DNA from 3 places in the Mesorhizobium sp. ES1-6 genome. Region 3 is predicted to be linked to each of the others. Evidence: riboswitches for the same ligand, from Rfam matches in the RefSeq annotation. Region 3 holds a riboswitch; each other region holds the start of a gene.
What was found. Region 3 has a riboswitch for cobalamin ahead of LB564_RS19530 (CbtB domain-containing protein). Riboswitches for the same ligand answer to the same signal wherever they lie in the genome.
Positions count from the first base shown of each region.

Region 1 (7,051 bases), on a different contig from region 3:
CCTGATAATCGAGCAGGATGAGGAATTGCGGATTGCGCGCCGCCACCGTCTCCCAGTCCGTGTTGCCCCAACTGGTTTCCATGTCGGCCATGATGTTGTCGCCGCCGGCGGCCGATATCATGGCGCTGGGGATGGCGAATTTTCCGGCTGTGAACGGCTTGTCCTCGCCGGAATCGTAGAGGAACACGCGTGTTCCCTTGCGATCACCAACCTTGGCGGTGATATCGGCGAGCTGCGCTCTCCAGCCGGCGACGAGCTTGTCCGCTTCCGGCTCCTTGCCGAAAATCTTGCCCAGCTTTTCGACGTCGCCATAAAGCAGGTCCATGGAGGCGGCCGGGCGGCTCTTGTCGAGATGGACGCAGCTTTCGGTCAGCACCAGCGTCTTGATGCCATGCGGTGCGAGCGTGTCGGGGGTCACGTCGCCGCCGGGCTTCATACCGTAGTACCAGCCGGCGAAGAAGAAATCGGGCTCGACCGCGACGAGATTCTCCAGCGTTGGATATTTCGGCGCCAGTTCTGGGATGGAACCCTGTTCTGCCTTGAATTCGGGGCCGACCTTGTACCATCCGGTGATTCCCGTCAGGCCGACGATCGAGGGCTGCAGTTTCAGCGCGAAGGCCATCTCGGCCATGTTGAGATCATGGATGACCGCACGCTTCGGTGGAGCGTCGAAAGTCAGCGGGTTGCCGCAGCTGTCGACGGTGACGGGGAAGGCGAAGGCCGTCGAGGCGAGCAGCGAGAGGACGAGCGAGATGGCAAGGCGTTTCACGGATTTGCTCCTTGGTTGAACCGTATCGGATGATGAGAGGGCGATCAGGATGGCGGCGCGGCGCGGTTCGGGAGCTCGAACACCGTCAGCTCGCGATCCTCGGTGGGATGGCGCAGGCGGAACACGTCGACGCCGAAAATCTCGCGGATCAGCTGCTGGGTCAGCGCCTCGTGCGGCGGCGCCAGAGCCTGCAGCCGCGCCTCATTCATCACCGCGACCTTGGTGGCAAAGGGCGCCACCAGCGTCAGATCGTGCAGCACGGCGATCACCGTCATGCCCAAGCCGGCCACCAGTTCGAGCAGTTGCGCGCGAGCGCGCGGGTCGAGGTGGTTGGTCGGTTCGTCGAGAAACAGGATCTTGGGCACCTGCGCGATGGCTCGGGCAAGCTGGGCGCGCTGGCGTTCGCCACCCGACAGCGAGCCGATGGTGCGGCCGAGCAGCGGCAACAGGCCCGTCCGGCGCAGCGCGTCCACGACAATGTCGCGCTCCTCGCCCCGGCGCCCCAGGCCGGCATGCGGGACGCGGCCGAGCTCGACATAGTCGATCACCGCCAGACGCGGATCCGGCTGGTCGGTCTGGCCGACGACGGCGATATGCAGGGCCCGCTCGGCCGGCGAAATCCTGTCCAGGCGTCGCCCGCCAAGCCTCACCTCGCCCGAACTTGGCCTTAGCATGCCGGACAACATGCGCAGCAGCGTGGTCTTGCCGGCGCCGTTGGGACCAATGATGGCGAGGCGGTCGCCTGATGTCACCGACAGGCTGACGGCATCGACCAGAGTCCGGCCATTCGCCGTCGCGCTCAGGTCGCGCGCATCGAGAAGCGGCGTTGTCATCGATTGCCATCCGCCGGCTTGCCCGGTGCCGGGATGCGGGCCAGCGTCTTGCCGGCCAGGCGCGGCGGACGTTGTCCGGAATTGCACCAGCCGTCGGCAAGCGAAGCGTAGAGCCTGGCAAACCGCACGAGATCGCCAGCGTCGGCCTCTGCATCGATCGAGCCGAAGAGATAGGCGGCTTTGCCCGGCGCCTGGAAGGCCACTGCCAGGGGGCGCGCGCATCCCGCCATGCAAGCCACGCCCTCGACCGTGAAATCACGCATCAGGTCAGGCTGGGCCGAGAGACGGGAGCGCAATTCGGCGCACAGAGCTTCGCCAGACCTGACGCCGGTCGGCACGTCGCGGCAAAGCGTGCACACGATGATCTGGTGCCTTTGGGTGCGGTGAATACGATCGATTGCGCCGTACAACGTCCCGTCACTTTCACAACTGGCGACGGAAGGATGTTGGTCGACCGGCCGACAAGACCGATGTCCACGTTTCCTCCCGGCACACCCCGTCCGGTCAACTCGGTGATGGCAGGTCTCCTGGCTCACGGGTCTCCGCGCAATCCTGCCTTCCCAGCCTTGCCGGCCAGTGGCGTTCCGGATCTTGCTCGCCGCTTACAGTTGCGGGGGCAGCCGCGGCCTCGACCCAAATCGGATCCCACCGCGTTCCCTTTTCACCCCTCGCCTTTCGGCTCGGGGACCATCACGAGTCGCAGCCTAGGCCGCGAGCGGCGCCGAGGCAAGACGATCATTATGTTCTGTTATAACAATACATGCACTCAGTCAATCGCTGCCGACACGGCCATCACCGTGCTGTTCGACGGTACCTTGCCGACACGGCCATCCGAGCCGATCACAGCAGGCACCCAATGAGAACGCGCGACCGCTTGCCCATTTGCGCCATGCGCAATTTCGATCAAACTGGGCGGGCTGCGAGGCGCCAGGATGCGGATGCCAAATGCGAGGAGCACATGAACCCGACCGAGAAAGCGCTATGGTTTGTCGAAAGCCATCTGCCTGACGTCGTTACGCTCGACGACGTCGCGCAAAGCAGTGGCGTGTCGCGCTTTCATGTGACGCGCGCCTTCGGCGCCGCCACCGGTCGCTCCGTCATGGGCTACATGCGCTCGCGCCGGCTGACCGAGGCGGCGCGCAAGCTGGCTGGCGGAGCGCCCGACATTCTCAGCATCGCGCTCGAAGCCAGCTACAACTCGCATGAGGCTTTCACCCGTGCCTTCCGCGACCAGTTCGGCACCACGCCGGAACTGGTGCGCGCGCAAGGCTCGACCAAGTCCCTCGACCTCGTGGAGCCTATCCTGATGGACAGTTCACTTCTCACCACACTCCAGCCGCCGCGCTTCGAGACCAGCCGGCCCTTCCTCGTCGCCGGGCTCGGCGAGCGCTACAGCTGCGAATCCAGTGCCGGGATTCCGATGCAGTGGCAGCGCTTCGCTCCATACATCGGTAACATACAAGGCGAGATTTCAGGCGTTTTCTACGGCGTCTGCCTCAATGGCGACGATGCCGGCAATTTCGACTATGTCGTCGGCGTCGAGGTGCGCGACTTCGCGGATCTGCCGAAGGAATTCTACCGGGTGCGGGTGCCGGCACAGAAATATGCCGTGTTCACGCATCGCGAGCACATCTCGACCATCCGGCGTACGATCAACACGATCTGGAACAGCTGGCTGCCCGCCTCAGGCCATGAAATCGCCGACGCGCCGGAATTCGAGCGCTATGGCCCTGAATTCGACGCCCGCACCGGCAATGGTGGGCTGGAGATCTGGGTGCCGGTCAAATCATAGGGGCTGGATGCCGAATGGGCCACGCCCCGGCAGCAGCCGAGGCGCGGCCCGCCGGCTCGCCTATTCCACGGTGAGCGCGACCTCATAGAGGCCGGGATGGGCCTGCCCCAGAGCCTGGTTGCGATCGAGGAAACCGCTCGTCCGCAGATGCTCGAAGACGCGCCGCATGGCCGCCTGATCCCGCGCCTGCGCATAGTTGACGACGCGTGTGCCGTCGAGTTCCCTGTGCAGGCTGGCCGACATCCAGCCGGGAATGCCACGACAACTCATTGCCGCCTCCCGCAAAAGGTCGATCAGCGCCTGCTGTCCGCCCTCGGGCACGGTGAAGACGTTGATCTGGGTGATGACGCCGGTGTCGGCGCGAATGATGGGCATTGTCTCTTCTCCTTCGTTGGCGCCTGGCACACGAAGGAACGCCGATCGGCGGGACCCCGAACGCCAAGCCCGGCGTCAAAGCACGCCGTGGCTTGCCGTGGGTTCCCATTCTGGATGGGAACGGAGCTTCCATCTGACGGAAGGGAGCGGGCTTACCGTTTGCCGCTCCAGGGTCCTTTTCGACCCGTATTCGATACCATTGGCGCAAACCGCCAGCAACCGGGCATTGCCGGACAGCTCGCTAGAGATCGAGATCCCAGTTCTGGCCAACCAGATCCTTGCCGAAGGAATGGTGGGGTTCTTCCTCGGTCAGCCTGAAACCCGCTGCCTGGTAGATGTGCCGGGCGGCGGTCAGAATGTCGTTGGTCCATAAGGTCAGCGTCTTGTAACCCCTGGCGCGGGCAAAGCCGATGCATTCCTCGACCAGGCGCTTGCCGATGCCGAGGCCCCGCGCCGAAGGTTCGACATAAAGGAGCCGCAGCTTGGCCACCTGGTCGGACTTGCGCACGACGAAGACCGAGCCGACGACCTCGCCTTCCCGTTCGGCGATCCAGCCGCGCTCCCATTTCGGATCGTAGGATTTTACGAAATTGGCCAGGATTTCGGCGACCAGCGCTTCATAGGTTTCGTCCCAGCCATAGTCCTGGGCGTAGAGCATCCCTTGCCGGCGGGTGATCCAGCCGATGTCGCCGACCTGCGGCGGCCGCAGCAGGTAAGGGATTTTCGGCTCGGCACCGTCATCCAGCAGTCGCTGTACCGTGCGCATGGACTTGACCAGCCGGTCTTGCTCCGAGGCAGGCAGCCGATCGAGCAGCGCCGCGACCTGGTCGTGCGAATCCTTGTTCAGCGGCGCGAAGGCGTTCCTGCCCGCCGGCGTCAGCGCGATCGTCGACTGCCGCGCGTCCGAAGCAAGGGTGGCCCTGGAGATGAGGTGAAGGCGCTCGAACTTCTTCAGCAAACGGCTGACATAACCGGCATCGAGGCCGAGATCGCGCCCGAGGTCGGTCGCGGTCAGTCCGTCACGATGCGCCAGCTCGTACAGCACCCGCGCCTCGGTCAACGAGAAGGCGCTCTTCAGCAGCCCTTCGTCGAGCAGCCCGATCTGACGCGTGTAGAACCGGTTGAAGGCCCGAACCGCATCGATCCGATCCTTGTTGGGCGCAGCGTTGTCGGGCTGATGGTGAATGGTCATGGACATCTCCTGTCCAAACACGATCGCCCATTTAGTTGACGCAGTCAACTATTAGAGACGGTCTGCCCCATCACATCATCGGCAATACCGGCCAGCGATCCACGATCTTGCCACGGGAAAGAACCGCGATCGGCCCGAACTGCTGCAGCACGGCCTCGCTCTGCGTCGGCCGCAGGAAAGCGTAGTCGTCGGGCTTTGCGGTCGAGTCGGTTGGCAGGCCCATGAATTGCTGGTTGGAGGACAGGCCGAGCAGGCCGTTCGTCTTCATGCCCTCGGGAAACACCGGCTCGGCCATCCATTTGCCGCCATAGAGGTAGCAGCCCTTGCGGGGAAACCGGCCGAGCGCCTGCAGCAGGCGCGAGACCGCCGGTGGGCCGGGCAGCATCGGCTCGACCACTTTCAGGATCGGCGTCGCGATGAAGGCGGCCGGCTGAAAGCCATCGAGGCCTGGCGTGTCGAAATCGCCAGGCAGCACGAAGGCAGAGCCCATCGACACTTCATTGGCGGTACCGCCATGATGAAGCAGCGCGGTCTTGCTGCCGCCAATGTTGAGAATGCTTCGCTGGTCGGCGCCGAGGCGCGCCACGAAAGCCGCAACTCGTTCCGAGGCTTGCACCAACGCCTTGGCCGGCCCGCCGAACAGGCCCGGTATGTGCGGCGCATGCGCCTCATAGGCCATGACGCCTTCGCAGCGCAGCCCTTTGTGGGTCGGCAGCAATTTCAAAGCCCGCGACAAGGCCTCCGGTTCGGCGAAGCCGCCACGATGCAACCCGACATCGATTTCGAAAGCGATGCGCAGCTCGACACCGAGTTCGTCGGCGAGCGCGCCATACTCCGCCAGCCTCTCCTGGGTATCGATCAGCCAGCAGACGCGCGACCAGGCCGTATCGCCCCTCGAAAGCACCGCCCTTGCCGCGCCTACCGGCATCGGCTTGCCATAAAGGAGATCGGCGTGCGAAAACGCCGTCAATACCGCCTCGCTGATCGGCGGATGGAAGGTCATGAAACGGTGGGTTCCAAGCGTCTTGCCGATATGGGCAAGCAGCGGCAGGCAAGCGAGCGACTTGTCGACCAGCCGCACGGCGAGGCCGGGATCGAGCCTCTCCCTGACCAGGGCGATGTTGTTGTCCAGCCGGTCACGGTCGAGCAGCAGGCAAGGCTGGAAAATGCCCGCCTCTCTCAGCGCATCCGAAAGCGTCGCGAAGTAAACCTTCATTGATCGATGCCAAACAGCTCGGCCATGTAGGGCGAGACGAAACGGTTTTGCGGATCGATGTCGCGGCGCACCGCCATGGCATCGTCCCAGCGCGGATAGAGCTTTTTCAGGTCGGCCGCCTTTAGGCTGTGCATCTTGCCCCAATGCGGCCTGCCGCCATATCGGCGGAAGATCGGTTCGGCCGCGCGCATGAACGGCAGCGGATCGCTCGCCGCGTCATGGTGGATCGCGATGGAACAGGTGAGCCTTTTGTGAAAGGGCGAGAGCCAGAATTCGTCCGGTGCCACCGACCGCACTTCCATCGGGAAATAGACCTCTGGAAAATGCTTCTCGGTCAGGTCGATGATCTCGGCCAGCGCCTTCGGCCCCTCCTCGAAGGGAAGGTGATATTCCATCTCGTTGAACCGGGTCTGCCGGTCGCTGGCATAGACGTTGAGCCAGTCCTGCACATAGTCCTCGGCCGGCACCTTGGCGACCGCGCCCAGGATCAGCCGGCGGCGCAGCGACGGCAGCCAGGCAAGCCCGGTGCGCAGGCGGCGCAGTGTGCGCAAGGAGCCCTCGTCATCGTCGGTCGGGCGCGTCGTCGTCGCTTCGGTGCTAAAGTCGCTGGCGATGAACTGCGCGTAACCGGAAAACGGAATGTAGTAGAATTCGGCCGAGCGATGGGCGGCCATCATCGTTTCGAAATCGCGCAGCATGTCGGCGATCGGCAGCACCCATTTGCGGCGGCGCAACCGGTAGGTCGCGATGTTGTTCAGCGTCACGTCGCTGAGCACACCGAAGGCGCCGAGCGCGACGCCGATGGCATGGATCGTCTCCTGGTCCCCGTCCCGCTTGAATTCACGGACCTTGCCCAGCCCGTCGACGATCTGCA
Region 1 is NZ_JAIUGU010000010.1:162,817-169,867, reverse strand. Features, by position in the region: gene LB564_RS23015 (ABC transporter substrate-binding protein) at 1-769, opposite strand, end outside; gene LB564_RS23010 (ABC transporter ATP-binding protein) at 814-1,602, opposite strand; gene LB564_RS23005 (DUF1636 family protein) at 1,599-1,961, opposite strand; cobalamin riboswitch at 2,102-2,309, opposite strand; gene LB564_RS23000 (AraC family transcriptional regulator) at 2,561-3,394, shown strand; gene LB564_RS22995 (antibiotic biosynthesis monooxygenase family protein) at 3,455-3,769, opposite strand; gene LB564_RS22990 (helix-turn-helix domain-containing GNAT family N-acetyltransferase) at 4,011-4,961, opposite strand; gene LB564_RS22985 (DSD1 family PLP-dependent enzyme) at 5,032-6,177, opposite strand; gene LB564_RS22980 (D-arabinono-1,4-lactone oxidase) at 6,174-7,051, opposite strand, start outside.
Region 1: linked by a shared signal. The riboswitch ahead of LB564_RS23005 (DUF1636 family protein) and the one ahead of LB564_RS19530 (CbtB domain-containing protein) in region 3 are both predicted to bind cobalamin.

Region 2 (7,051 bases), on a different contig from region 3:
GTCGACCGCTGCAGGATGAAAGCCGTTGAACCGATGGCGAGGAGCACGGTGCTGACCAGAACGCCGGCTTCAGGAAAGAGGCCTGCACTGAGGCCCACCGACAGCGACGCGCCGGCGATATAGACCAGTTCGTCCGCCGCCGATTCGAAGGCGAAAGCGGTGTTCATCTGCGGCCGTCCCCGGAAAATCTCGGTCCAGCGGGCGCGCACCATTGCCGGCATGCTGGGCATGGCCGCGGCCGCCAGTGCCGAGGCGAACAGCGTCCAGACCGGCCAATCCTGATTGGTCGCCGCGATGAGAACCGCGAAGGCGATCACGGTGATGATGGTGGTGGGGACCACGATGCGTGTCTGGCCCAGACGGTCCACCAACCTTGATATTTGCGGCGCCACGAAAGCGTTGCCCAGCGCGAAAGTCGCCGAGACAGCACCCGCCAGCCAGTATTCGCCACGCGTCTGCGACAGCATCGCGACGATGCCGATCGGCGCCATGGCGATCGGCAGGCGCGCCAGGAAGCCGGCGGCCGCAAAGCCTTTGGCTCCGCGGGCCCGGAAGATTTCGGAGTAGGGATTATGCATGATCCGGTTCCTCGACAAAAGGCGATCTGATAATTACATACGATACGTATGAGTGTTAAATAGACCATACGTCGCGTATGTCAATTGGCATACGGAGCGTATGTGGATAGGACCAGAGCATGCACCGACCACGCAAGGAGATGATCGCCGAGACACGAGCCAAGCTGATCGCCGCGGCGCGTCAGGCTTTCGGCACTATCGGCTATTCCGAAGCGTCGATGGACGATTTCACCGCATCGGCCGGGCTGACTCGCGGCGCCCTCTATCATCACTTCGGCGACAAGAAGGGCCTGCTGGAGGCGGTTATCGCTGAAATCGACGCGGAAATGGCCGCCCGGGTGAATGAGGTTGCGTCAAGGGCGCCGACCCGCTGGCAGCATTTCGTCGACGAATGCACGACCTATATCGAAATGGCGCTGGAGCCGGAAATCCAGCGCATCATGTTCCGGGATGGCCCGGCCGTGCTGGGCGACCCGGCGCAATGGTCGAATGCCAGTGCATGTGTCGGTTCAATGACCGATCATCTAATCGCGCTGCAGGGGGAAGGGGTGGTCGTCCCCGGTGTCGACCCGGAGTCGGCAGCGCGGCTGATCAACGGGGCGAGCAGTCAGGCCGCGCAGCGCATCGCCAATGCGAAGGATCCCGAGGCGACGTCGAGGATGGTTGTGGCGGCGTTCAAGCAATTGCTCGAAGGCCTGCTGAAAAAGCCGCAAGCGCGGTCAAGCTGAACCGCCATGGCGGGACGCCACCGCCCGCAATTGACAACAGCCGGTTTGAGCGCATCCTCCCCCAGCCATCTCTGAGGGGGAGAATCGGGCATGTGGGATTTTGATATCGGCAGGTCGGTGTCCATCATGGTGCGGACCTGGCCCTTCATTGTCTTTCGCATGATCGTCTATTTCGGCATCACGCTGGCCTACATCATGGCCACCGGCACCGGTGCCTCGGTCGGTTATGGCGTCGGCCATATCTCCACCGATCCGGACGGCCCGTTGTCCTTTGCCCTGTGGGGCGGCGTGGTCGGCTTTGGCGTCGTCTCGATCGCCGTCTACTGGCTGCGCGAATACATCCTTTATGTCGTCAAGGCCGGCCACATCGCCGTCATGGTGCATCTCATCGACGGTCATGACGTTCCCGACGGCCAGAACCAGATCGCCTACGCAAAGCAGGTCGTGACCGAGCGTTTTGCCGAAGCGAACATCCTTTTCGTCGTCGACCAGCTGGTCAAGGGCGCCATCCGCGCCATCACCGGCCTGCTCGGCGGCGTCGCCCCCTTCCTGCCCATTCCTGGCCTCAGCGGCCTGGTCGCCTTCCTCAACACGGTGATCCGCCTGTCGCTGACCTATGTCGACGAGATCATCCTCGGCTACAACATTCGCATCAACTCGTCCTCGCCCTTCGAAACCGCGCGCCAAGGCGTCGTGCTCTACGCCCAGAACGGCAAGACCATGGTCAAGAACGCCGTCTGGCTAGCGGTCATCATGTGGGGCGTGTCGTTTGTGATCTTCCTGCTGATGCTGGCGCCGGCCGCCGCCATTCTCTACGTCATGCCCGGGCAACTCGCCGGTTGGGCCTTCGTGCTGGCCATCGTCTTTGCCTGGGCCTTCAAGGCGGCTTTCATCGAGCCCTTTGCCATCGCTTGCCTGATGCAGGTCTATTTCAAGACCATCGAAGGCCAGGTGCCCGATGCCGCCTGGGATGCCAGGCTGGCCGAAGCCTCGTCGAAGTTCAGGGAACTGAAGGACAAGGCGCTCTCCACCTTCGGCGGCTCGCGCTGGGGCACGGCCGGCGCGACGCGCTGATCGGCGGGACTCGCGGGCGCAATGTCGGGGATGTTGAGGCGCGCCACCGCCGATTTGAGCGGTGCCTCTCCCTGGCCGCAAAACGTCTCGCTCATGATCAGGTCGGGCAGCGGCAACCGTCGTCCCCAGCCATGCGTTTCAAGATCCGGTTTCGGTGCGAACTCCGAGACACGGCCCACGCAGAGATAGGCAATCGGCGTTACATGGTCGGGAATGGCCAGCAGCCGTTTCAGCGCCTCGGCCTCGATGATGCTGACCCAGCCGACGCCAACACCCTCGGCACGTGCCGCCAGCCAGAAATTCTGCACCGCGCAGACCGTGCTGAAGAGATCCATTTCCGGATTGTGCCATCGTCCAAGCGGCGAGCCTTTCGAGCGTTCGCGGTCGCAGGTGATGCAGATGTTGAGCGCGCTTTCGCAAATGCCTTCGAGCTTGAGCTTGCGGTAGAGCGCCCGCCTTTCTTTTTCGATCGCCGGCAATTCCTGTTCTCGTGCGGCCAGGAACAGGTCGCGCACCTCAGCCCGCCGCTGCCGGTCGCGGATGACGATGAAGTTCCAGGGCTGCATGAAGCCGACCGACGGGGCGTGATGGGCGGCAAGCAGCAACCGCGCCAGGACGTCGTCATCGATCGCCTCCGATGTAAAATGGCTGCGGACGTCGCGCCGCGTGAACATGGCGCGATAAACCGCGTCGCGCGCTTTCTGATCGAATCCGTCGCCGACAGGAGCGGTCATGGCTTCCGGCATCGCGTGTCCCCTTGCGATTGCAATCCCTGATATCCGCCTGACCATGCGGATATCGATGCCTGCCAGGCCGGTCTTCTGGCTCGGGATCAACCCGCCTCCGGTGCCTTCCCGTCATCGACAGTGGCATTTACCGGCGCGGTCCCCCTTACAGCGTTGGGCACGCCACGGAATTCAACCGTGTTCCCGATTCTCCCGCCACAAACAGACCGGCGGGCACCAGGCAGGTCCCCACCTTACGCCGAAGTGCCGGCGACGCCAATGCCCGTAGCGACACTACGAGACGCGGACGTGATTTTCCCCAGCGATCAAAGCGCGGCGCATGGTCATTGGGGCGCCGGGGCACTAGATAGGGGACATGGTCACCCGTCTCTATACACACCCGATCTTTCTCGAACACATCACCCCGCCCGGTCACCCCGAGCGGCCGGATCGCCTGCGCGCCATCGAGCGCGTGCTCGACGACGAAGCTTTCGCCGCGCTCGACCGGGTGCAGGCGCCGGAAGGTGACGAGGCGACCATCCTCTACGCGCATCCCGCCGATTTCGTCGCGCGTGTCCGCGCCGCCATCCCCGACGAGGGCATAGCCCGCATCGATGCCGACACCACCGCCAGCCCGAAAAGCTGGCAGGCGGTCATCACCGCGATCGGTGCCGCCAACGCCGCCGTCGACGACGTCTTCGCGGGCTGTGCCGACAATGTCTTCGTCGCGGCCCGACCGCCCGGCCATCACGCCGAAAAGACCACGGCGATGGGCTTCTGCTTCTTCAACACAGCGGCGATCGCTGCCCGCTATGCGCAGAAGAAGCATGGCGCCGAACGTGTCGCCGTCGTCGACTGGGACGTGCATCACGGCAACGGCACGCAGGATATTTTCTGGGACGACCCCTCGGTGCTCTATTGCTCGACGCACCAGATGCCGCTCTACCCCGGCACCGGCGCGAAGACCGAGACCGGCGCCGGGAACATCGTCAACGCGCCACTGGCGCCGCAAACCGGCAGCGAGGTGTTTCGCGACGCCTTCCTGTCGCGCGTGCTGCCGTCGATCGACAATTTCGCGCCCGACCTGATCATCATTTCGGCCGGCTTCGACGCGCATCATCGCGATCCCCTGGCCGAGATCAATCTGACCGAGGACGATTTCGACTGGGCGACGGGCCAGCTCATGCAGCGCGCCGCTCGCCACAGCGGCAACCGGCTCGTCAGCCTGCTCGAGGGCGGCTACGATCTGCAGGGATTGGCATTTTCGGTCGCCGCCCATGTCGGGCGACTGATGAAAGGATGAATGATGAGCGGTGAGATCAACGAAGACGTCAAGGCGATGAGCTTCGAACAGGCGCTCGACGCGCTGGAGAAGATCGTCGATGATCTGGAGCGTGGCGATGTGCCGCTCGACCAGTCGATCCGCATCTACGAGCGCGGTGAGGCGCTGAAGGCGCATTGCGACCGACTGCTGAAGGCTGCCGAGGACAAGGTCGAGAAGATCAGGCTGTCACGCGACGGCAAGCCGGTCGGAACCGAGCCGCTCGACGCGGACTGAGGCCGGTCGCCAACGACGCGCTTGCCTCACCGGCTTTTGGACACGATCATGAATGAGGATAAGGCTCGTCCCGATTGAAAAGGCTCCAGAGGAGGTTTGGAAACGATGTGCAGAAACATCAAGACCCTGTTCAATTTTGATCCGCCGGCAACCAATGACGAAGTCCGCGACGCGGCGCTCCAGTTTGTCCGCAAGCTGAGCGGGACGACGCGGCCGTCCGCCAAGAACCAGCATGCGTTCGATCACGCGGTCGAGGCTATCGCGGCGGCGGCACGCGAGCTGCTTGATACGCTCGAGACCCACCAGCATCCGCGCAACCGGGAAGAGGTGGCGGCCAAATTGCGGGCGAAGGCGGCTATCCGGTTTGCCTGACGCGGCCAAGGCCGCTGACAAGGAGAGTTCATGAGCTTCTTTCCCGGTAAAGATCCTGAAGCCGGTGATGCCTTTGCCAGCGACCAGATCGAGCTGATGGTCATCCCCAACGCCAAGGATATTGGCGGCTTCGAGGTGCGCCGCGCCTTGCCGACCGCCAAGAGAAGGCTGGTCGGGCCATTCATCTTTTTCGACCGCATGGGCCCGGCCATCCTGCGGGCGGGCCAGGCGCTCGATGTCCGTCCGCATCCGCATATCGGCCTCTCGACCGTGACCTATCTGTTCGACGGCAGGATCAGGCACCGCGATTCGCTCGGCACCGAAATGGTCATCGAGCCCGGTGACGTGAACCTGATGACGGCTGGTCGCGGCATCGTCCATTCCGAGCGAACGCCGCAGGAACTGCGCGGCGCGCCAATGTCGATCTCCGGCCTGCAGACCTGGCTGGCGCTGCCCGACGGCAAGGAAGAGGTCGCACCGGTGTTCGAGAACACCGCTGCGCTTCGACTTCCCGAAATCGACGCCGAAGGCGTCAGCGGCCGCGTCGTCATCGGCGATTTCCAGGGGTTGCGGTCTCCGGTGCGGGCGGATTCCGAAACGCTCTACGCCGATTTGCGGCTGGCGCCCGACGCGAGCGTCAAAATCCCGGCCGACGCCGAAGAGCGCGCCATCTATACGCTGGAGGGCGAGGTCTCGATTTCGGGCGACGTCTTTCCGTCGGAACGGCTGCTGGTGTTCCGCCCCGGCGACGAGATCGTCATATCATCGCTGACCGGGGCGCATTTCATGCTGTTCGGCGGCGCCTCGCTCGGTTCGAAGCGCTACATCTGGTGGAATTTCGTTTCCTCGTCCAAGGAGCGCATCGAGCAGGCCAAGCAGGAATGGAAGACCGGCCGCTTCGATATCGTTCCTGGCGACGAGCAGGAGTTCATTCCGCTGCCGGAAGGCTGAGCGGGTCGGTGAGAGGCTGACGGTCCGCGTCACCGACTCGCATTTACTTTCGCCGGACGGCGGCCTATCCCGCCGATGAACAGAAAGCCAGAGCACCCGTGAACGCAACGCCGCATACGCCGCTTCTCGACAAGGTCCGCGTGCCGGCCGACCTGCGCACGCTGGCCGAGGGCGAATTGCCGCAACTGGCATCCGAGCTTCGGGCCGAACTGGTCGACGCGGTCTCCCGCACCGGCGGCCATCTGGGTGCCGGCCTCGGCGTGGTCGAACTTACGGTGGCGCTGCATTATGTCTTCAACACGCCCGACGACCGGCTGATCTGGGATGTCGGCCACCAGGCCTATCCGCACAAGATCCTGACCGGCCGGCGGGACCGGATCCGCACCTTGCGCCAGGAAGGTGGCCTGTCGGGCTTCACTCGCCGCGCCGAAAGTGAGTACGACCCCTTCGGCGCTGCCCACTCTTCGACATCAATATCGGCGGGGTTGGGCATGGCCGCCGCCCGAGACCTCTCCGGCGGCCGCAACAATGTCATCGCCGTCATCGGCGATGGCGCCATGTCGGCCGGCATGGCCTATGAAGCGATGAACAATGCCGGCGCGCTCGATGCCAGGCTCATCGTCATCCTCAACGACAATGACATGTCGATCGCCCCACCGACCGGCGCCATGAGCGCCTATCTGGCGCGGCTCGCCTCCGGCAAGGCCTATGTCGGCCTGCGCGATTTCGGCAAGAAGCTGACCTCTTATCTCGGCAAGCGCGCCGATCGCGCCATCACCCGGGCGGTCGAGCATGCGCGCGGTTACGTCACCGGCGGCACTTTATTCGAGGAACTCGGCTTCTACCATATCGGCCCGATCGACGGGCACAATCTGGAGCACCTGATCCCGGTGCTGAAGAACGTTCGCGACAACGGCAAGGGCCCCGTCCTGATCCATGTCGTCACCCAGAAGGGCAAGGGCTATGCGCCGGCGGAAGCCGCCGCCGACAAATACCACGGTGTCAACAAGTTCGACGTCATCACCGGCGCGCAGGCCAAGGCGCCGGCCAATGCTCCCGGCTACA
Region 2 is NZ_JAIUGU010000004.1:46,501-53,551, reverse strand. Features, by position in the region: gene LB564_RS12330 (MFS transporter) at 1-578, opposite strand, end outside; gene LB564_RS12325 (TetR/AcrR family transcriptional regulator) at 698-1,306, shown strand; gene LB564_RS12320 (hypothetical protein) at 1,397-2,380, shown strand; partial or broken gene bluB (5,6-dimethylbenzimidazole synthase) at 2,500-3,114, opposite strand; cobalamin riboswitch at 3,174-3,362, opposite strand; gene LB564_RS12310 (histone deacetylase family protein) at 3,482-4,408, shown strand; gene LB564_RS12305 (exodeoxyribonuclease VII small subunit) at 4,412-4,663, shown strand; gene LB564_RS12300 (DUF2277 domain-containing protein) at 4,769-5,035, shown strand; gene LB564_RS12295 (pirin family protein) at 5,066-5,986, shown strand; gene dxs (1-deoxy-D-xylulose-5-phosphate synthase) at 6,085-7,051, shown strand, end outside.
Region 2: linked by a shared signal. The riboswitch ahead of bluB (5,6-dimethylbenzimidazole synthase) and the one ahead of LB564_RS19530 (CbtB domain-containing protein) in region 3 are both predicted to bind cobalamin.

Region 3 (7,051 bases):
GCCATTTGCCCTTGATGAACTGGACGACGCCGACCCGCTTGCCGTAGCCGAGCATGCGCAGCGCGAGACCGAAGGCAGCCGTGGTCTTGCCCTTGCCGGGGCCGGTGTTGACGATGAGCAGACCTTTCTCGATCGTCTTACCCGCCACCTCGGCGTCCTGCACGGCCTTGCGCTTGGCCATCTTGGCGCGATGGCGTTCTTCATCCCGATCTTTGGCGTCCTTGTCGTCGATGTCAGTCATTTCACTTCACCTTGAGCGGTAGTCCCGCCACCATCAGCAGCACCGTATCGGCGACCGCGGCGACCCGCTGGTTGAGCCGGCCGGCGTCGTCGCGAAACCGCCGCGCCAGTACATTGTCGGGCACGATGCCTTGGCCGACCTCGTTCGACACCACGAACCACGGCCCGCGCGGCCGTGACAGCACGTCCGCCAACCGTCGGCAAACCGCGTCGACGTCGTGATCGGCCAGCATGTGATTGGTCAGCCACAGCGTCAGGCAGTCGACAAGCACCGGCTGACCGTCCGGCAACGCCTCAAGCGCTTCGGCAAGATCGAGCGGCGCGTCGATGGTCTGCCAGCCCTCGCCGCGCCGCGAGCGGTGCAGCGCGATGCGCTCATGCATCTCGTCATCGTAAGCTTGCGCGGTGGCGATATAGGCCCATGGCGAGGGCAATGCCGCCACCAGGGTTTCGGCGTGCGCGCTCTTGCCTGAGCGCGCACCACCTATGATGAAGGTCAGCTTGCCCAGATCAGGCAAAGCTGTCGCGCAGACCGGTCGCCGTGCCTGTGAAGCGCCCACGCACCACGCCGACGACCGCGCCGAGCACAAGCCAGAACACCAGGTTGGTCACCGTCACCGCCACCACGAACTGATGATGCAGGCCCTCCGGGATCGGTGTCTCGAAACTGTCTGGCTGCGGCGCGCCGACAATATGCGGCGCGACGATCAGCAGGACGGCAAGGATGGCCAGCGGCAGCGATTTGCGGAAGGCGATCAGGCCGAGGCCGATCGCGGTCGCCACGACTGTCGCGGTCCACCAGATCTGCCGCGGAAGCAGTTCGGCCGCGGGCATTGCCGGCAGTTCCGGCGGCAGGCCGAGGCCGGGCGCCAGCGTGAACACGGCAAAGCCGGCCAGGCCCCAGAACACGCCTTGGCGCCAGGTGCCGATGCCGCCGGCGAATTCCGAAACCGCGACCAGGACCAGCGCGAAGCCGATGCCGGTGACGATGTTGGCAAGCACGCTGAAGGCGAACCGCTCGAAGCCGTCGGCCGGCGCCCAGCCTTCATCCTCCGCCGCCGGAGCGGCTGCTTCCGCCGCCGGCGCGGCCGAACTCATGGCATTGCCTGCCGGGGCGATTGTACTCATGGCGTTGGTATCGGTCGCGGCGGGTGCCGCGCCATGGTCATGGTGATGGCCGCCGCCGGCCTGTTCGTAGACTTCCGCTTTCAGGATCAGCGGAACGGTCGCATAGGCCTGCATGCAGGCGAGAACGACGCCGGCCACGAGCCCCGCGATCGCCGCGACGAACACGACGTTGCGAAAAAGGTTCATGATGTCAGATCCCTATCAGTGGCAGGGAAAGGCCATCGAATGGCGGTAGTCGTGGGCGGCGTTGTGGACCGCGTCGATATGCGAGAAGCCGACGAAGCCGACGACGAAGATGCCGAGCAGCGCGGCGAGCGCGAGCTGCATGAAGCGCGACTGCGAGGAGACGGAGGCGCCGAGGGAGACGGTAGCAGTGGTCATGTCTTGTCCTTTCGCCCTCCACCCGAGGGCATAGAAGTCAGTCTTTTCGCCGCCGGCAGGTCTCCTGGCTCGCGGATCAGCGCCCTTCCCCACCTTCCCGAAGAAAAACCTTCAGTGGCATATGGAGAGGACTACCGCACACAGTTGCGGGGGCAGCCACGGCATTGGGCGAAACCTCGCCCGCACCGCATTCCCTCTTGGTTCCAAAAAAAGGAACCGACGACGTTGGTGACTATAGGGAAATTCGCCGCGCGCGGCAAACCAAATTCCGACAGCCGACAGCGCAGGAGCGTCGTATCGGCAAAACCGTTCCCATCCCGCCCTGATTGACAAACTTCATGGCCGGGTGTCGGCTGGCAACCCTCACAGGAAGCCAGCCATGCAGCCCAATGCCAGCGAGCGCGATCCCTATAACGGCCTGACTCGAACCGAGCCGACGCTGCCCTCATCGGCATATTGGGACCAGCAGAACTATCAGCTTGATCTCGATGCGATCTGGTACAGAAGCTGGCTGCTGGTCTGCCGCGAGGCCGATCTGGCCCAGCCGCTGGCCTTTCGCCGATTCCGCATCGGCACGCAGGACATCCTCGTGCTGCGCGACGACACTGGCGAGCTGCGCGCCTTCCACAACACCTGCCGCCATCGCGGCTCGCAGCTTTGCCAGGAGAGCGAAGGCCGGCTGAAGGCACGGCTGATCACCTGCCCCTATCACGCCTGGTCCTACTCGCTGCGCGGCGATCTTGTGCGCGTGCCGTCGAAATCGCTGCCCGACGGCTTCGACAAGGCCGATCACCCGCTCTACCGCGTCGCGCTCTCGGTGTGGCGGGGTTTCGTCTTCGTCAATCTGCGGGAAGACGCGGACGGCTCGGCGCAATCCTCCTTCGATCCCGCTTCCGGCAACCTGGGCAACTGGCCGCTCGAATCGCTGGTCTCAGGCCATGTGCTGCGCAAGGTGATGCACTGCAACTGGAAGATCTTTTGGGAGAACTTCAACGAGTGCCTGCATTGCCCGGGTGTTCACAGGGATCTGTCGCGGCTGGTGCCGATCTATGGCCGCGGTCTGATGAGCCGGCATGACGACCCCGAATGGGTGCGCCACGCCGACAATGACGCGCCGGAATTTTCCGGCGGCTTGCGTGCTGGCGCGCAGACATGGTCGCGCGATGGCCAGGCGCATGGGCCGGTCTTCCCGGACTTGACGCCGGCTGAACGCAGCGCCGGCCAGACCTATGCCACCAGCCTGCCTTCGATGTTCATCGTCGGCCATGTCGACTATGTCAGGACCGTGCGCCTGGTGCCGCTCGGTCCCGAACAGACCGAGCTTGTCGCGGAGTGGCTGTTCGCGCCCGAGGCGTTGGCCGCGACCGACATCGACAACATCGTCGCCTTCGGCACACAGGTGCTGGAAGAGGACGCCGCCATCTGCGAGGTGAACCAGAGGGGCTTGCGCTCGATGCGTCATACGGCCGGCGTGCTGATGCCCGAGGAATATGAGTTGCACCGCTTCCACAATTGGGTGCGCGAGCGCCATGTTGCGGTGACATGAGGGTAGGTTGGGTTTCAGATCAGGCCGGCATCAGCTGAATATCGACATGCCTACAGGGATTTCGGCAGGTAGCGCCAAGTCATGAAGCCGCAAAACGCCGCCAGCAGGCTGAGCGTGACGAACACCGAGCCTAACCCGAAGAAGGCCAGCACCACCGAATAGACCAGCGGCGGCGTCAGTTCGGAAAAGTCGAGATAGGTGCGGTAGACCGCCGCCATCTGCGCCCGCTCATAGGAGCGCACCGAGCGCATGAAGGCGGTCGAGCCCAGCGCGTCGAGCGCGATGGTGAAGAAGGCGCCGCACAACAGGAAGGCGCCGGTCAGCAACGGCGCTGCCGCTCCGATCGTGCCGGCGGCCAGCAGCGCCGCCGACATGGCGAAATAGGCAAATGTCATCGTCCGCCGGCCGCCGAAGCGCTTGCCCGCCTTGCCCCAGAAGATCGCCATGAACAAGAGCGCGTTGCCGGCCGAGACCAGCAGGCCGCCAGCCAATTCGCCCTGCCCGGTGATGACCATGAACAGCGGCCCGTAGACGAAGAACGTCGTCCAGAAGCAGGAACGGCCAAAGGCGATCAGCCACGCCAACCTCAGTCTCGGCTGCGCGACGAAACGGCCGATATTGGCGAGCGGATTGGCCGGCCGCGTCTTGCCCGGACGGATCGACGGGTTGTCGCTCAGCCGATAGAACCAGAACAGGGCCAGCAAGGCGATCGCGAACACGGCCACCGCGCCATGCGCGGCGTAGATGCCGAAATGCGCGTAAAGAAAGATGCCGAGCGTCGGCCCGCAGGTCCAGGCAACCATCGACCACGCCATGCGCAGCGATTCGGCCTGCATGAAATCGGTCTTGCGGATGTGGTCCATGATGTAGAGGTTGAGGGTGATCGACAGCGCGCTGGCGCCCATGACGCGGCACAACATGCCGGCCAGTTGCCCGGCGAGCGTATGGGTAACGAAGAACAGCGAACCGATGGCGAGCAGGCAGGCGCCTGCCGTGTAGACCCAGCGCCGGGCAAAGCGGCGGATCAGCATCGGCATGAACAAGGTCACCGACAGGCCGATCAGCGACACGACCGTGTAGAGGATCGAGACGATCTGCTCATTGTGCAGGATTTCGTAGGCCTGGATCGGGATGACGCTCGACACCATGGCGCGGGCGAAGGATTCGACCGCGTAGAGCGAGGCGAAGGTGCGCGCATCCGCGGCCTTGAGGGCCGGAAGCCAGATCGGATGACGCACATGGGTGGACATTGCTTCCCCAAAGCAGAATCGTGGCACCAAATCTGCCGTGGGCATTTCAGGCCCATTAAGACGAAACCGACGCCCGCCCGGCAAAAGCGAAGCCGGTCAAAGGCTTTCCCGCGCTGGCCCAACCCGGCGGCTGGCACGGGCGCCGTCGCGCCGCCCAGGCCAGGGCGACCGGCCTTCTTCTATCCAGGGCAACCGTGATAGTCGTCTTGGAGAGGCTGAATCAGATCGCGAGACCATGAGCATCCACACGCCGACCGCACCCGCCCCTGAGCCATCGAAGCGCATCGTCGCCATCGATATCTTGCGCGGCATCGCGCTAATCGCGATGGCGAGCTACCATTTCACCTGGGATCTCGAATTCTTCGGCTACACCGATCCTGGCCTCACCGCCTTCGGCTGGTGGAAGTTCTACGCTCGCTGCATCGCCTCGACCTTCCTGTTCCTGGTCGGCGTCAGTCTCTATCTCGCCCATGGCCGGCAAATCCGCTGGAACGGTTTCTGGAAGCGGTTCGCCATGGTTGCGGGCGCGGCGGTCGCCATCTCCGTCGTTACCCGCATCGCCACGCCCGACGGTTTCATCTTTTTCGGCATCCTGCACGAGATCGCGCTCGCCAGCCTGCTTGGGCTCGTCTTCCTGCGCCTGCCGGCGCTGCTGACGCTTGTCGTCGCGGCACTCGTCATCGCGGCACCCGTCTACCTGCGCTTCGAGGCCCTCGATCATCCCTGGCTGTGGTGGATCGGCCTGTCTGCGATCAATCCGCGCTCCAACGATTACGTGCCGCTGTTTCCCTGGTTTGGCGCGGTGCTTACGGGCATTGCGGTGGCGAAATTCGCGTCCACATCAGGCATAAGGGCGCGTTTGGCGAAGCTGATGCCCGGACGCTGGTCGAACCCGCTGGTCTTCATCGGCCGCCACAGCCTGGCCTTCTACCTGATCCACCAGCCGCTGTTGATCGGCTGCGTCTGGCTGTTCTCGCAGGTGATGCCGGCGCAGGTCGAAACCCCGCAGGTCAATTTCCTCAAAACCTGCCAGCGCTCGTGCGAGCAGATGCGCAACGCAACCTTCTGTTCGAGCTATTGCGGCTGCATGCTCGAGACGCTCGAAGGTGAAGCGTCTCTTGATCGGCTCTTCAACAACGACCAGACTGCGGACTTCAGGGCGCATCTGTCCGATCTTGCAGCAACATGCACTGCCAAGACCGACGACAAGATGACGGAGGGAGGGACACAATGATCGAGCCGAAGCCTGGGACCGAACCGAAGCCTGGGCTGATACCGTGGCCGCCGGTGATCTACGTCGCCGCCATCCTCATCAGTGTCGCGCTTGGCCTCTACGTCCCCCTGCCCTGGATCGGCGATCTCCTGGGCGACATCCTGTTTGCCGCCGGCTGGGTGGCGTTGTTCGCCGTCGCCGTACTCTGGTTCACCGCGATCCGCACCATGATACGGGCCAGGACAACGCTCAATCCCAACGCCGTGCCCGATCATCTCGTCACCTCAGGCCCCTTCGGCGTCACCCGCAACCCGATGTACCTGGCCAACACGCTGATGCTGATCGGCGTCGCCTTTGTCTCGGGCATCGCCTGGTTCTTCCTGCTTGCCTTCGTCGCCGCCTTCCTGACACAGAAGGTCGCGATCGAGGGCGAGGAAAAAATCCTGGCGGCGAAATTCGGCAAGAAATACCGGGATTACGCCAAAAGAGTGCGGCGCTGGATTTGAGGCGGCGCGTGGTCGCCGGCAGGACAGCAGACTTCCGCGATCAGCCGGCACGCCCGAAGGCTCAGGTGTTGACACCCAGCTCGACCAGCCGCTCGACGCAGGACTCTTCGGCCTGGTCGAGTTCGGCCAGCGTCTCCTCGAGGTCGCGGCGCTTTTGCCGGAGATCCTCGCGCTTTTCCTCGATGCGCTTGATCATCAGCTTGAGCTGCCCGACCTCGCCCGGCGGCTCCTTGTACATCTGAATAATCTCGCGGATCTCGTTGATAGAGAAGCCGAGCCGTTTTCCCCGCATGATCTGCCGGATGAGATGGCGATCGGACGGTCGAAACAGACGCGTGCGGCCGCGCCGCACCGGCTGCACCAGCCCCTCGTCCTCGTAGAAACGCAGCGTCCGCGTCGACACGTCGAATTCGCGGGTCAGTTCAGTGATCGAATAATATTCCCGCATTGTCACTCCACGCCGGAATTCCGGGTGATCGCCATGCGTCCCCTTCCGTCCCGAACAAACCCTTTGCCATGCCGGAATCGACGTGGCACCCCGCACAAGCCTCGCACGGCATTTACGTAAAAGTCAATTGAGCCACTCACCCGGCGCCGAACCACCAGGTGGCGAGACCGAGGAAGGCAAAAAAGCCGACGACATCGGTGACCGTGGTGACGAAGACAGCCGAAGCGACCGCCGGATCGACCTTGAAGCGATCGAGCAGCAGCGGGATCAGGATGCCGGCGAGTGCGGCCACGAACATGTTGATGATCATGGCCGCCGCGATGATGCCGCCCAGATTGG
Region 3 is NZ_JAIUGU010000007.1:255,379-262,429, reverse strand. Features, by position in the region: gene cobO (cob(I)yrinic acid a,c-diamide adenosyltransferase) at 1-241, opposite strand, end outside; gene cobU (bifunctional adenosylcobinamide kinase/adenosylcobinamide-phosphate guanylyltransferase) at 243-758, opposite strand; gene LB564_RS19535 (CbtA family protein) at 751-1,554, opposite strand; gene LB564_RS19530 (CbtB domain-containing protein) at 1,570-1,749, opposite strand; cobalamin riboswitch at 1,786-1,985, opposite strand; gene LB564_RS19525 (aromatic ring-hydroxylating oxygenase subunit alpha) at 2,129-3,295, shown strand; gene LB564_RS19520 (MFS transporter) at 3,346-4,545, opposite strand; gene LB564_RS19515 (DUF1624 domain-containing protein) at 4,781-5,779, shown strand; gene LB564_RS19510 (methyltransferase family protein) at 5,776-6,264, shown strand; gene LB564_RS19505 (MerR family transcriptional regulator) at 6,326-6,712, opposite strand; gene mgtE (magnesium transporter) at 6,849-7,051, opposite strand, start outside.